Regions from separate parts of the Pontibacillus sp. ABV4_188 genome, predicted to be linked through region 2. Evidence: riboswitches for the same ligand, from Rfam matches in the RefSeq annotation. Region 2 holds a riboswitch; the other holds the start of a gene.
The links. Region 2 has a riboswitch for FMN ahead of ribD (bifunctional diaminohydroxyphosphoribosylaminopyrimidine deaminase/5-amino-6-(5-phosphoribosylamino)uracil reductase RibD). Riboswitches for the same ligand answer to the same signal wherever they lie in the genome.
Positions count from the first base shown of each region.

Region 1: another riboswitch for FMN. It lies ahead of ACYX4O_RS16315 (ECF transporter S component); the one in region 2 lies ahead of ribD (bifunctional diaminohydroxyphosphoribosylaminopyrimidine deaminase/5-amino-6-(5-phosphoribosylamino)uracil reductase RibD).

Region 1 is NZ_CM149975.1:3,185,673-3,193,470, reverse strand. It holds gene ACYX4O_RS16340 (xanthine phosphoribosyltransferase) at 1-449, shown strand, start outside; gene ACYX4O_RS16335 (nucleobase:cation symporter-2 family protein) at 446-1,741, shown strand; gene ACYX4O_RS16330 (DMT family transporter) at 2,474-3,331, shown strand; gene ACYX4O_RS16325 (M20/M25/M40 family metallo-hydrolase) at 3,392-4,450, shown strand; gene ACYX4O_RS16320 (YolD-like family protein) at 4,593-4,937, shown strand; FMN riboswitch at 5,114-5,268, shown strand; gene ACYX4O_RS16315 (ECF transporter S component) at 5,432-6,019, shown strand; gene ACYX4O_RS16310 (YkvS family protein) at 6,258-6,566, opposite strand; gene ACYX4O_RS16305 (TspO/MBR family protein) at 6,804-7,292, opposite strand; gene ACYX4O_RS16300 (TraR/DksA C4-type zinc finger protein) at 7,387-7,758, opposite strand; gene ACYX4O_RS16295 (hotdog fold thioesterase) at 7,798-7,798, opposite strand, start outside.
Region 2 is NZ_CM149975.1:3,868,645-3,876,442, reverse strand. It holds gene ACYX4O_RS19455 (MFS transporter) at 1-312, shown strand, start outside; gene ACYX4O_RS19450 (phytoene desaturase family protein) at 334-1,803, opposite strand; gene ACYX4O_RS19445 (OsmC family protein) at 2,070-2,516, shown strand; FMN riboswitch at 2,703-2,847, shown strand; gene ribD (bifunctional diaminohydroxyphosphoribosylaminopyrimidine deaminase/5-amino-6-(5-phosphoribosylamino)uracil reductase RibD) at 3,017-4,087, shown strand; gene ribE (riboflavin synthase) at 4,098-4,748, shown strand; gene ACYX4O_RS19430 (bifunctional 3,4-dihydroxy-2-butanone-4-phosphate synthase/GTP cyclohydrolase II) at 4,774-5,967, shown strand; gene ribH (6,7-dimethyl-8-ribityllumazine synthase) at 5,986-6,456, shown strand; gene ACYX4O_RS19420 (DUF4003 family protein) at 6,566-7,558, shown strand; gene ACYX4O_RS19415 (YjcZ family sporulation protein) at 7,604-7,705, opposite strand; gene ACYX4O_RS19410 (YeiH family protein) at 7,796-7,798, opposite strand, start outside.

The DNA of each region.
Region 1 (7,798 bases), 680 kb from region 2:
AGGAAGGAATCACGAAAATCGTTACACTTGAATCCTCAGGAATATCTCCTTCTGTAACGGCAGGATTAGCGATGGGGGTAAAGGTAATCTTCGCTAGAAAACGAAAATCCCTAACGCTTCAGGAAGGTCTTGCTACTTCTAAAGTCTATTCGTTTACGAAACAAGAATGGAGCGAAATCAGTTTATCATCCGAATTTTTAACCGATGAGGACCGCGTACTCATTATTGATGACTTCTTAGCAAATGGCCAAGCTGCTCTTGGGTTAATAGATATCGTCCAACAAGCCGGTGCGCATGTTGCTGGAATCGGAATTGTGATAGAGAAAGGATTCCAGTCAGGAAGGGAGCTCTTACAATCAAAAGGAATAAAGGTTGAATCCTTAGCTCGTATTCACTCCCTTCAAGATGGCTGTGTCACTTTTTGCGAAGAAACGGGTGTTCATGTATGAAAAACATAACAATTGGGCTGCAGCACGTATTAGCGATGTATGCAGGAGCTGTCATTGTTCCTTTAATTGTCGGGAGTTCTTTAGGCTTGAACGCGGAAGATCTAGCTTATCTTGTATCTATCGACTTACTCATGTGCGGTGTAGCAACAATTCTTCAAGCAGTTAGCAATCGATTTTTTGGCATAGGTTTACCGGTTGTTTTAGGGTGTACATTTACAGCGGTAGCTCCGATGATCTCTATTGGGAGTAGCTCAGGGATTACAGCTATTTATGGGGCCATCATTGCAGCAGGATTATTCGTGTTAGTGTGTGCACCGATCTTTGGGAAGCTTGTTTCATTCTTTCCACCTGTCGTTACAGGTTCTGTCGTGACGATTATTGGAATTACACTCATTCCTGTCGCAATGGATAACGTAGCTGGAGGTGCAGGGAGTGAAGATTTCGGAAGTATTTCAAACCTTCTCCTTGCATTTGGTGTACTCCTTTTAATCATTGTACTTCAAAGAGCGTTCACAGGATTTATCCGGTCTGTATCTATTTTAATTGGGTTGGTAGCGGGCAGTCTTGTGGCTATCTTCATGGGGAAAATAGATGTATCTTCCTTAGCAGAAGCTGCACTCTTCCGAATTCCGACTCCATTTTACTTCGGTGCACCAACATTTGAAGTGACTCCAATTTTAACGATGATTCTAGTAGCGATCGTAAGTCTTGTAGAATCTACAGGAGTTTATTTCGCGCTAAGTGATATAACGAACAGAAAAATTGAGGAGAAAGACATTACAAAAGGATACCGGGCAGAAGGATTGGCTATTCTGTTCGGTGGTTTCATGAACGCTTTCCCTTATACTACGTATTCGCAAAATGTTGGGCTTGTTCAGCTCTCGGGCGTAAAATCAAGAAACGTCATTTACATTGCAGGCGCTATGTTGATTGGAATCGGACTATTTCCTGTCATAGGTGCCATTACGACATTAATTCCTGAACCCGTTCTAGGAGGAGCAATGATCCCGATGTTTGGAATGGTGATCGCTTACGGAATTAAGATGTTAAGTCAAGTTGATTTAAAAGAGCAGGAAAACCTATTAGTAATCGCGTGTTCTATCGGTATGGGATTAGGTGTAACCGTCGCCCCTGACCTATTCGCCAAACTCCCGGAGCAGGTTCAAATTTTAACGGATAATGGTATTGTAGCAGGGAGTTTAACCGCTATCCTGTTAAATCTCTTTTTAAATGTGGTCCCTCACAAAGTGAAACGAGAACAACCAAAAAGAACACAGTCAATAGCATCCTAAAATAGGAAAAGACCAAATCCCTTGATTTGGTCTTTTTTATTCTCTAATAAACTTGTTTGTTTTTATTTGTTAATTAAGAGGGGAGTACTCATGAAGGCTCGAAGCTGAGACACTTTATTGTGTGTGAGGCCGTTACGTTTATTGAGAGGTAGGGGTGTCTGGGGAACGACTCGCTTTCCGCAGGCGAGCTGTCGAGCCTCCTCACTCACTACGTTCGCTCCGGGGTCTCGTCGACCTCTTTCTCCTGCAGGAGTCTCCCCGTTCCCCAGACACCCCTTATCAGAAGTTGTATAACGTCCTCTTAGATCGAGTATGGCGGAGCATCAACAATACGCCTCCCTTATGTAGCATGCTTCCGTCCCCTCTATATATGGCAAAGGTGGTTCGGGAAATTGCGAGACTCCTGCGGCAGTAGGAGCCTCATTAGTAAAAGAGGAAGTTCGACTAAGACCGTCACGTCCTGTGACAACGTCGAACGACCCCACGTCGTGTGGGGCCGCGGAAAGCGAGTAATTTCCCGAACCACCTTATTCTCAATTTGAGCAAACGGAAGCATTCCCTCAACTTCAAGTCTTCTATATAAGGGGCTTTTGGGGATGGTTCGGAGGGGAAGCCGTGTTCATGTGCATGAAAAGGGCTTGGTGAGGGGCAAGATAGTTGACAATGGGGCGTGTTGAGGATAAGATACGAACGTTTGCAATCAGCAAGAAGCACATACGTTGGAGGAATACCATGAGTCATACAAACAAAGGAATACTACTATTATTAAGCGCTGCTTTCGGATTTGCGATGATGTCTACGTTCGTTAAACTTTCCGGAGATTTACCAGCGGTACAAAAGACGATGTTTCGTAACATTGTTTCTGCGTTTATAGCATTTGGCTTTGTATTATTTAACAAAGAACGTTTCTTTGGTAAAAAGGAACACCAGAAATATTTAATTTTAAGATCTTCGCTTGGGACACTAGGAATGGTGCTTTATTTCTACTCTATTGATCATCTTGTATTGTCAGATGCCGATATGTTGAATAAGTTAAGCCCGTTTCTTCTTATTATCTTTTCAGCTCTATTTCTAAATGAAAAGGCTAGGAAGTTTCAGGTTGTTGCAATTATCATTGCTTTTTTAGGTACATTGCTTATTATAAAACCGCAGTTCTCGGTGGAAACCATTCCTTATATGGCAGGTCTTTCATCTGCTATATTTGCTGCCCTTGCCTATACGGTTCTTCGTTTTTTAGGTGATAAAGAAGAGTATTACACGATCGTGTTCTATTTTTCATTCTTCTCCACCGTCGTGTTACTGCCATTTGTGGCACTATTTTATGAGCCGATGTCTCTACAACAAACCTTGTATTTGCTGTTGGCTGGTGTTTTTGCGACGGTAGGTCAGTTTGGAATCACGCTTGCATATAAATTTGCCCCCGCTAAAGAAATTTCGATCTTTTTCTATACGAATATTTTATTTTCAGCGGTCATCAGTATCGTAGTATTTAATCAAGTACCTGATGCATTAAGTTTTCTTGGTTATGCGATCATCTTTGGAGCTTCTTTCTATATGTTTTGGAAGAATAAAAAGGTGGGCACGTCCTAGCATTGGTCTAAGGGCGATGAAATTGATAAGATAAAGGAAACAATTGGGGAGGAATAGTGGATGGAACAATCAGAACAAAACTTTTTAATGGATTTATTACAAACCCCATCTCCGTCAAGTATGGAGATGGAGATCCAAAAGAAATGGATCGAATACGTGAAGCCATATGCGGATGAAATTCGTACAGACAACGCTGGAAATGTCATAGGGGTGTTGAACCCTGAAGCGGAATTTAAAATCCTTCTGGCGGGTCACAGTGATGAAATTGCACTCGTCGTGAACCGTGTGGATGATCATGGCTTCTTACATTTTGACAAAATGGGAGGCATTAATCCAAAAGCGGCTGTTGGCATGAAAGTGACTGTTCTTGGCCAAGGGGGCACGATTACAGGTGTAATTGGGGTAAATGCGCAGCACCATGGCGGGTTAAAAGGTGATTTTGGTCTTGATGACCTTTTTATTGACTGTGGAGCTAAATCTAAAGAGGAAATGGAGAAATTCGTTCAGATTGGCGATCTTGCTGTATATAAGCGTGAACCAGAAATAATGATGGACAGATACATATCAGGTCGCGGGTTGGATAACCGTACGGGAGCTTTTATCGTAGCAGAAGTATTGAGGAAACTGTCTCAGAAGAATATTAATGTTGGTGTGTATGCAGCGAGTACAGTGAACGAAGAAACGAATATGGGCGGTGCCTATTTCGCAGCTGCTGGTCTTGAACCGACTATGGCGATTGCAGTTGATGTAACATTTGCGACAGATTATCCTTATGTGAATAAGAACAAACATGGGGATATTAAGCTAGAAGGTGGCCCTGTATTAGCGAAAGGTGCGCCGATTAACATAAAGATAAACCGTTTGCTAGAAGAAGCGGCGAGGTTTAAAGGGATGAGCGTTCAATATGAACTGACTCCTCGTATGACGGGAACTGATGCCGATAAAATGCGTCTGACAGGGAAAGGTGTACCCATTAGTCTTGTATCATTGCCACTACGTTATATGCATTCGCCAGTCGAAACAGCGAGCATACAGGACATTGATGAAGAAATTGATCTTCTAGTTACTATGATTGAAAACATGACGGGTCAAGAAAGTCTTAATCCGTTAGAAGATTGATTATGAAGAAGGGATAGGAGACCCCGGGTCACGACAAGAGTGATTCGGGGTCTTTCCTTTATAAATTTTAAATAGTAGGTGTTTTTTTGATAGGGTTATATGTATAATGGGAACATATGTTCTTTTTAATGGAGGGGTAGTTGTGGAGAAAGGAAATAGTCAAGACCGGGGGACGATGAAGTGGACTAGCTTGATGTTAACAGAACACATTGCAATGTTGAAAGAAGTCTGGAAAGAGGATGAACGGGTGAAGAAAGGGTTGATCCCAATGGATAAGGCTGTCGAAATTGATTTTTTAATAAGGAGAGCCTTGAACGATTCTTTTCCTGTTCAACTTCATTACCTTTATGGTGATTCGTTACGTGAAGAAAGTGTGAAAATTTCTGCTCTTGAGACGGAGAATAAGAAAATGAGGGTTATAAAGTTAGTATGCAAGTCTGAATTATCGATAGACATTCATGCCGTTACAGATATTAAAATACTGTGAATATCCATATATGCTCACCATTTGGCTAACGGGTACATACTATAATGCTTGAGCAAAGTACCTTTAAGAATAGCTATGGTGGAGGGGGAATGAATGGATATTCATTTTGTGAAACATTTTGCTGTTCAAATCCTTAATGAGAAGTTATAATGAGAATTGTACTCAACTAAACACGATTCCATCTTCGGGGCAGGGTGAAATTCCCGACCGACGGTGAGGGACCCACTTGGTGTTCTAAGTCCGTGACCCGCTTGGTGCATATATGTGCCGATCGGTGGACCTGGTGAGAATCCGGGACCGACAGTTACAGTCTGGATGGGAGAAGATGTAGAGCGAAAATAGGTATATATGATACCTATATTTCTCTATGGTCTTTTATCAACCCTGAAGCTACTATATGCTTGAGGGATTTTTTGATGGAATGCACTATAGCGGATTATTCGCTCACCTTCATCTGGGATGTGAATCGAGAGTAAAGATGAAGGAGGAGATCGATGATGAAACCAAGAGGTCAGTCATCCAAATTATTTAAGCTCATTACGCTCTCGTTAATGAGCACCATATCACTATTATTAATGTTGTTGGACTTCCCGCTTCCATTTTTGCCAGGTTTTCTAAAAGTGGATTTTAGTGATGTTCCCGCTTTATTTGCGGCATTAATATTCTCACCGGTAGCCGGTATTATTGTGGAAGCTATGAAAAATGGCCTTCACTTTATGCTTGGAAGTGGAGATCCTATTGGGGCAAGTGCTAACTTCTTAGCTGGAGTCATGTTTATCTTGCCAGTTTCCTTGTTATATCACCGTTTCAAGAGTGTAAAAGGTGTTGTATCTGGTCTTGTAACAGGTACGATCGTAATGACACTCGGTATGTCTGTATTAAATTACCTTGTCATTCTACCAGCCTATACATGGTTGATGGGCTTTGAAATAGCAGACTCCAAAATGGCTTATATAACAGCCTTTATTATGCCATTTAATGCTGTAAAAGGCATGATCGTTGGAATGCTCTTTGTTCCTTTATTCGTAAAAATGAGGCCATGGTTTGAACAAAAACAAACGAAATCAATTAAAGCTGCATAGCAATAGATATATAAATAAATCCCCTGCATCAATGATGCAGGGGATTTATTTGTATATTTGAATACTCGAAGCTGGGAGTATGTTCCGTTAACGATAGTGTGTGGAGTATGGTGGGCTGGAAAACTACTTGCCTTCCGCGTGTGGGCCGAGAGCCTTTTCTGTAACGGACCGTCTCAAATATAGTGATTGATAAAAAGAGCATCACACTTTAGAAGTGGGATGCTCTTTATGGTTGAACCTAAACGTCACGGCGTTTTTTAATGCTGTAGTTTGTATGAGCGACAACGGTTTTCTCGAAGTCTAAATTACGCTCATGAAAATCGTCCATGATGGTCATGTCGCAAACAACTGAGTTTTCTAATTTAGAAGAAGTTACGACAGCTTCTAACTGTTGGCCGTCTCTTTGGAAGGTAATAATATCGCCTTCGGTTGCTTTGTCTTCTTCTTTTATTTTTTCTTCTTCTTGCTGTTGTTGCTGTTCTTCCTCTGCATTTTTCTTTTCAAATGCAGCATTTACTAAATCTTTGCTCATATTTTCATCAGCCATGAGAAGTTCCCCTTCCTAGTGAAAAGTAGTTGTGTTTTGTGTTACGTTTGTGTCAAGATTCAGGCCAAGGGTTTCCTTATCTATACCCATATTCAAGGGCCGTCATTCTCCCTAGAGTATTACTCTAACATGATTCTTTTTTCTATTTAAACAAGAAGTTTAAATAGAATCAATAACTTCTTCATACATTTTAATGGATTTGTTAAACGTTTACAAAGATAATGAGGGATTTGTTGCCTACATTAGGAATGTTTCGGTTGGGTTTAACCGATAAAAAGTAAAGGCTAAATAGGTCGCAAACGTTGTCCAAAGAAGGTATGGCACAAGGAGCCATGGGCTAACCTTATTGTACTTTCGGATTAAAATGATCAGGATGCCGGATGTAACGGCGACTAAAAAAGTATCTACCGTCGCAAGTAGTAAGTCTTTCATCTCAAATTGGAAGAAGCTAAATAATTGATTCGTGACATAATTGATCAATAAGATGACCCAAAACAGTGGAGAAAACGGTTTTTCTCCTTTCGAACTCCACGCCATTACAATAGATAGTGAGATAAAGGCGAAAAGTACAGCCCAAATGATTCCGATTGTAGACCCTGATGGAGTCCAGGAAGGCTTGTCTAAGCTGTTATACCATTCTTGATCAATGGGAAACAAGAATCCTGCTATGCTAAATAACCCGTAAATAAGTAAGAAGAGTAGAGTTCCTTTTACTACTTTGTTCATTCTCTCTTGCTCCTTTCAAATGAATTGGACAAAGAGGAAGGCAAGCTACACAACTTATGTTGTTATATAGCTTGCCTCATATGTGCCTTTTCCATTAAGAGGATTGTTCTTGTTCTTCAACCAAGTATCGAGCTGTAGGCATCGCCTGTAGTCGCTCATATGGGATGGGTTTACCGGAATGTTCGGAATAGCCATATGTTCCTTTTTCCATACGTTCAAGTGCTGCATTAATCTCTTCAAGCTGTTCTTCAGCATGTTCGCTAAGTGTGTAAGCTTTCTCTCGCTCAAATTTCTCTGTGCCAAGATCTCCGGGGTGGCTATTTACATTTGATAATTCCCCAACAGAGTTGCCTTGGTCCTCATCTTCATTTAGATACCCATCATGATTATGGTATTCCTTTTCCGCTTCTTCTTTCATAACATGTAGCTGCTTTTTAAGTTCTTGTAATTGCTTATCTGATAACATCGTGAATTCTCCTTTCAAATGAGGGAGGAGGAGAGGTTAT
Region 2 (7,798 bases):
AGCTTCTTGTTCGTTGGGGGTAACACCGGTTTAGCGCTATTTTTAGTGATTTTGTCAGTAGCGGGGGCTGGGATTGGGATTGCTTTACCATGCATGGATGCGTTCATTACAGAGGGGGTCCCTAAGGAGGAGAGGGGAACGATTACATCCATTTATAGTAGTATTCGTTTTGTTGGGGTAGCTGCTGGACCTCCTGTAATTGCTGTTATGATGAAAGAAATGCCAGGAGTTATTTATTATAGTTTTTCTGCTTTATGTATTCTCCTCGTTCTTATGAACTGGCTATCCTTAGATACAAGTAAAAAAGGCTAACACATGTGCTTCTTGCAAGTGTTAGCCCTTTTGAATTTCCTCAGCTACCATCCATCCAGATAGAGAAGTTCCAAGCGTTCCTGCTCCTGGAAAAACAGTATCTCCGCATGCATAAATGCCCTGAAGACCTGTATAAACAGATTGGTGTTGTAACCAGCTGAACCTTCCATTTGGGATATAGCCACCTACACGACCTTTATCTCGTTTAACAAATCTCTCAAATGTTACCGGTGTACCAGGCATTAAGACATTAATGTGAGATCTGAAGTCCGGGAAATGGGTTTCAATCCCGTCTAGTATGCGTTCGGTATATCGCTCTTTTAAATCTTCATAGTCATCCCGCTTCCACCACTGTGCAACTTCTGTGTGAGTGGAGATCGTGATCGCCCTTTTACTGTGAGGGGCCATTCGCGTGTCGTCCTTACTTGATAGGGAGAGAAGGAACTGGTTTCCCTCTGACAGTGGCTTCGTTTTATCCTGGATGATTTGATGATACAACACATCCTCTGGAAAGATGTCATCTACTCCTAAATAAAGCATAAACGCTCCCCAGGAAGAAGTAAGGTCATCTTTTTTGATGGCAGATTGTTTATGAACCTCTTGGTCGAATAGTTGGTGGAAGTTATGAAGAGAGTTATTCAACACGACTTTAGAAGCTTCGTACTGACGGTCTCTGCGGCTCTTGACCACCCAGCGGTCCTCTTGTGGAACAATATGAATTGCGGGTCTTCTAAGTAAGACTTCTCCGCCGTTTGCTTTGATGGACTCCGCTAATTTCTCAGCTATAGTAGCAAGTCCCCCTTGTACAGAAAAAGCGCCTTTATGAAACGTTTGGAGGGCTGCATATCCAAGGAAAGCCGGACATTGGTCTGCGGTCGTTTGAACACTGTCCATCAGCTGTCCATTCAAGAAGGACATAAATGTTTCATCTTGATGAAGGTTATAAGATTTAAGTCGATCCATTACCGTTTGAGTCATGTATGGGGTAAGTGCGATCGAATTGGAGTTGACGTACTTGAGAAGCTTTGGCCAGTCTTTCCAATGGTTTGGTGGAAATACAGGCAGATCTAAGAGGAGCTCGTCAATGCGAGAGCCGATTTTAAAGACCTCTTCATAGAAACGTTTCACTTTTGGGCTGTTTGTGGGAAATACTCTGTCGACTTCTTGATACCAGCGATTTGTTTCCTGGTAGTAATGAATTGTATCATGTGGTGTGTAAATGTTCATGATTGTTTCTAAGGATGTCATAGGAGGTAAATCCATTTCAAGCTCATCAAATACCCGTTTTAATACACCGCCCTTTTCAAAGCCCATTCCAACTGTCGCGCCAGCACCGAATCGGTACCCATGACGATCAAATTTACCAGCACAACCTCCAAGCTCATTAGAGGCTTCAAGCACAGCAACCGAATATCCCTTTTTAGCAAGCATTGCAGCTGACGTTAATCCCCCAAACCCAGCGCCAACAACTATCACATCATACCGGTTCATACCCACACACCCTCTCAAAAACATAGTACTCCCATTATACAACCCCTTCCCCGCACTGTCTTATATTAGTAGGCTAAAGCGTGCCAGACACGCGTTGATGCTTTAGAGTGCTGCAGGGTGCCAGGCACGCGTTAGCGCTTTAGAGAACCGCAGAGTGCCTGGCACCCTGCGGCCCATTACTGTAATAAAGCGGGTGACTTTGTTTTGAGGGGGAGGTGTGGTACGTTGGGAATAGATAGGATTTACTTATTAAAGGAGGCAGCATCATGCCAAAGCATCATTTCAACCTTACAGCAGAATGGCCGGGCGGGCGCAATTCTGTTGGTCAAATAGAGGCGGATCGACTGAAAACTGAGATTTCGATCCCACCAGAGATGGAGGGGCCAGGAATCGGTACGAACCCTGATGAAATGCTTCTAGGAGCGGCAGCAACGTGTTATATCATTACACTTGGTGCAATGATTGAACGTGCAGAACTTCCTCTTCATGAGATGAGCATGACATCAGAAGGCATTGTGGATGTAACAAAAGGTGTCATTTCATACGACGAAATCATCCACCGTCCCGTGGTTTCTTTGAAACATGAGGCGACAGAAGCTCAGTTTGAAAAGCTAAAGAAGCTTGTTGAAAAGGCTGAATCAAGTTGTATGATCTCAAGAGCGGTACAAGGCAATGTGAAGATTTCTCTTGATCCATCACTGTCAATTCAATAAAGGAACACTTTAGTAGAGTGAAGCGTGCCAGACACCCTTTCGCCCTGCAATACTTTACAGAGTGGAAGGGTGTCTGGCACGCTCTGTAACTTTATTGTGATAAAGTGTTGAAGAGGTGTTTTTTCGTTGCGTGAGATTGGAAAATAAATTATAGTGTAAGTGTACAATGGAATCTTGATAATCGAATAATTCCTTCGGGGTCGGGTGAAAATCCCAACCGGCGGTGATCAAGCTTTGTCTTGCTAGCCCGCGACCCGCAGAGTATTCTCTTGCGGTTGATTTGGTGAGAAACCAGAGCCGACGGTTAAAGTCCGGATGGGAGAAGGAATAGGAGTAGACTTTACTGGTGCAAAGTGTAAAACCAGCAGTAGTCAGAAAATTCTGGACGTGTGTCCGTTTTTTTAACACTCAATTGAGACCCTGGGGTAAGTGTATCTTCCTCAGGGTTTTTTATATGGAATGAGATAGGAGGTGGAAATGTGAACCAGGACGAGAAGTATATGAGAACAGCTATAGAAATGGCTCAAGCTACAAAAGGCCAGACTTCACCAAATCCAGCCGTTGCATCTGTTGTCGTTAAGAATGGAGCGGTGCTTGGTATGGGGGCTCACTTAAAAGCAGGCCATGCCCATGCTGAAGTCCATGCATTAAATATGGCCGGCAGCCATGCCGAAGGCGCGACGATTTATGTGACCCTCGAGCCATGCAGTCACTACGGCAAAACACCACCATGTGCAGATCGTATTGTAGAAGCAGGAATAAAACGGGCTGTGATTGCTACCCTTGACCCGAATCCACAAGTAGCTGGGCGTGGTGTGGAGAAGCTGAAGCAAGCCGGCATTGAAGTCGTCACCAATGTTTTAAAAGAACAGGCTGACGATTTGAATGAAGTCTTTTATCACTATATATCAACAAAAACCCCCTACGTGACTCTTAAGAACGCTATGTCTTTAGATGGGAAGATTGCAACAGTTACGGGGGAGAGCCAGTGGATAACTGGTGAAGAAGCAAGGACCGATGTCCATCAAGATCGTCATAAACACGATGCCATTTTAGTCGGTGTAAACACAGTGATAAAAGATCGGCCTCGGCTAACGACGCGGTTACCTGATGGAGGAAAGAACCCCGTTCGTATTGTACTGGATACGCATTTGCGCACTCCTGTTGAAACACCCCTAATCCAAAACCCCGAAGCGCCAACTTGGCTAATAGCAGGGAATAACGTTTCAGAAGAACAAAGAGAAAAATATAAAGCTTTTCCACATGTGGAGATCCTCACTTTAGCCAGTTCACATGTCACTGTTGAGGAGGCTCTTTATCTGCTTGGAGAAAAGGGGATTACCTCCATTTATGTAGAAGGGGGAGCGACGGTGAATGATGCATTCTTGAGAGCAGGTTCTGTACAGCAGGTCATCACCTATATCGCCCCAAAGATGATCGGAGGTCAAGATGCCCCGACTCCAGTGGGCGGACAAGGCATCCATGCGCTCAAGGAAGCTCTGAATCTTCAAATAAAAGAAGTTGTTCATATGGGCAACGACTTGAAAATCGTATCTAAACCTAACCGTTAGAGGTGAAACGATGTTTACTGGAATTATAGAAGAAATGGGTTCTGTTAAAGGAATCAAACAAGGACAAGAAGCAATGGAAATCACGGTAACAGCTCAGACCGTTTTAGAAGATGTCCACCTTGGGGATAGCATCTCCGTGAACGGCGTATGCTTAACGGTAACGGATTTTACCTCCCAAGAAGCACGGTTTGATGTAATGCCTGAAACATTTCATGCAACGAATTTGCGTGAGATTACAACGGGAAGCAAGGTGAACCTAGAACGCTCAATGAAAGCAGATGGTCGTTTTGGTGGTCATATGGTTTCAGGGCATGTAGATGGTGTGGGAACAATTACGAGCAAGAAACAAGATTCCAATGCCATTTACTACACGATTGAGCTTCCGGAAGATTTAATGGACTATTTTGTTTATAAGGGATCGGTTGCTGTTGATGGAACGTCTTTAACGGTATTTGGTGTAGATCAAAACACCATCACGATCTCACTCATCCCTCACACTGTAGAGCACACCGTTCTTGGTGATAAAGGAAAAGGCGACCGTGTAAACATTGAAATTGATATGCTTGGCAAATACGTTGTTAATTTCTTATCCAAGCAACAGCATCAAGCGAAATCCTCATCTATCACAGAAGGATTTCTAGCAGAAAACGGATTTAAATGATCCGTAAAAAATGGAGTGAACCACTATGTTCGATTCAATAGAAGATGCGCTAAACGATTTGAAACAAGGCAAAGTCGTCATTGTTTGCGACGACGAAGATCGTGAGAATGAGGGCGACTTGATTGCCCTTGCTGAACATGCAACACCTGAAGTAATCAACTTTATGATCACCTATGGGAAAGGGCTTGTTTGTACGCCGGTAACAGAAGAACTGGCTAATCGTTTAGAGCTATTCCCAATGGTTGAACGAAACACTGATCCACATGGAACAGCCTTTACAGTAAGTATTGACCATCAAACAACATCAACAGGAATCTCAGCCGCAGAGCGTTCAGTTACGGTTCAACAGCTCTTAAATCCAGAAGCAAAATCTCAAGATTTCAAGCGACCTGGACACGTCTTCCCTCTCCTCGCAAAAGAAGGAGGCGTTCTTCGCCGAGCTGGTCATACAGAAGCGGCAGTAGATTTGGCTAAATTGGCAGGGGGAGAGCCCGCTGGTGTGATTTGTGAAATCATTAAAGACGACGGCGAAATGGCACGAGTACCAGATCTTCGTCAGATGGCTGATGAGCATAATTTAAAGATGATTACCATTCAAGATCTTATCCAATATCGAAATCGTGAAGACAAGCTCGTTCAACGAGAAGTTGAAATTAATCTCCCGACAGAATATGGTGAGTTTAGAGCTGTTGGGTATTCAAATGAGATCGACGGAAAAGAACATGTCGCTCTTGTAAAAGGGGACATTAAGCCCGGCGAACCTACCTTGGTTCGCGTACATTCAGAGTGTCTTACCGGTGACGTATTTGGTTCGTACCGATGTGACTGTGGTCCGCAGTTACATGCTGCCTTAAAGCAAATTGATGAGGCTGGCCAAGGTGTATTGCTATACATGCGTCAGGAAGGCCGGGGAATTGGGCTTCTAAACAAAATGCATGCCTATAAGCTCCAAGAGCAAGGTCTTGATACAGTCGAGGCAAATGAAAAATTAGGGTTTGCTGCTGACCTTCGTGATTACGGGATAGGAGCTCAAATTTTAAAAGATCTTGGCATTACCCAATTAAATTTACTCACGAACAACCCTAAGAAAATTACAGGTTTAAAAGGGTACGGTTTAGAAGTAGTTGACCGCGTTCCCATTCAAATGGACCGACGCTTAGAAAATGAACACTATTTAAGTACGAAGCAATCTAAAATGGGACACTTATTTCACTATTAATTCGAGGAGGAATCATATATGGGACAAACATTTGAAGGACATTTAGTAGGAACAGGACTGAAAATTGGAATTGTTGTTGGCCGCTTCAACGACTTTATCACAAGTAAACTTAACGAAGGCGCTCAAGATGCACTAAAGCGTCATGGTGTGGCAGAAAACGATGTAGACGTTGCATATGTACCAGGAGCATATGAGATTCCAATGATCGCTAAGCGTATGGCTGATACAGGCAAGTACGATGCAGTGATTACGCTAGGGGCGGTTATTCGAGGGTCCACTCCTCACTTTGATTATGTGTGCGGAGAAGCAGCAAAAGGCGTTTCGCAAGCCTCTATGCAAACAGGAGTACCGGTGATCTTTGGTGTAATCACTACAGAAACGATCGAGCAAGCTATTGAACGTGCTGGCACAAAGGCTGGCAATAAAGGCTTCGAAGCAGCAACTGCGGCCATTGAAATGGCAACGCTAAATAAGGCTTTTGAACAATAAGTTGAATCTTAAAGGGGGCCAATTGGCCTCCTTTTTCTATTTCTTGAAACAAAATCCAGATTACGCTCGTACATTATAGTAGTAACCGAACGGTAAGGAGCGTGTTTGAATGGATCAGCAACGTTTAGAGCACAAAATGGAGAGATACATAGAGATCGTGAGTCAGTTGAAGAGGAAGCTGAAGTGGTCTGTTTCAAACAATCAAACCTATATGATGATTGCTTCCATGTACGTCGTGAATGAGAAAGAGTTTAATATGGATCGTTTCTTAGATATGAGTGAGTATATTAAAGGGGAAGTGGGGGTGTTTTCAACCTTAAAGTCTCAGACTAGATTTACAACAGCCGCGATGCTTGATATTCATTTTGATACACCTAAAGAAATGTTTCATAAGTACCTAGAAGTGTATGAGGCGTTCGTGGATCAGAGATTCCAGCGTGGGGTATTCACCTATATTGCAGCTATGGTTCATTTTTTAAAGCATAAGGAACTTAATCTTCCGCTTGTTCAGCGTGCGCGATCAATCTATAAGGGGATGCGCGTGGAACACCCATTTCTTACAACGAACACGGACTACCCGTTGTCTGTCCTTTTAGGAGAGGTGGAGAAAGAAGAGGACGCCCTCATTAATTACGTGGAGGCCTTTTATGCTCATTTGGACGATAATGGGTTTACGAAAGGGAATCAACTGCAGTTTCTAAGTCATATCCTTGCCCTGCCTTCAGAAGAGTCAGAGAGAGCGATAGTGGAGCGGGTTCAAAAGGTGAAATCCACTTTTGTTGATCTTCGTTTAAAAGGGAAGCAAGCATATTATCCGGAAATGGGGATGCTTTCGTTAATAGAAAATGGAGAAACGCATGTGAATACAATTAAACAGCTTTCTAATCAACTTGATAAAAGGAAATTGTTTAAATGGTATCCGGATATGAACGTAAAGATCACAACGAATATAGTTGTTAGTGAAATTACAGGAAATACAAATGTAACGGAGACGAGTTTATATACAGCATTAGAAGCGATTATTCAAGCTCAACAGGCTGCTATGGTTGCTGTTCTTGCAAGTAGTTCAGCTGTAGTAGCTGGCGGTGGAGACGGATCATAAGGAAAGCGGACGCCCTTTAAGTAAGGGCGTCCGCTTTTTTTCATATTAGTATCCGTATCCACCGCTAAACGCTCCAGCGCCGATGATGATAAGAAGAATAAATAACACAACGACTAAGGCGAATCCTCCACCATAATTTTGAGACATGTGTTCCACCTCTTTAACTTGAAATATAGTACTCTTTCATACCATATGCGTCTTCATCAAAAGAGGAAGGGCGAATGTCCCGGTTCCATTTTA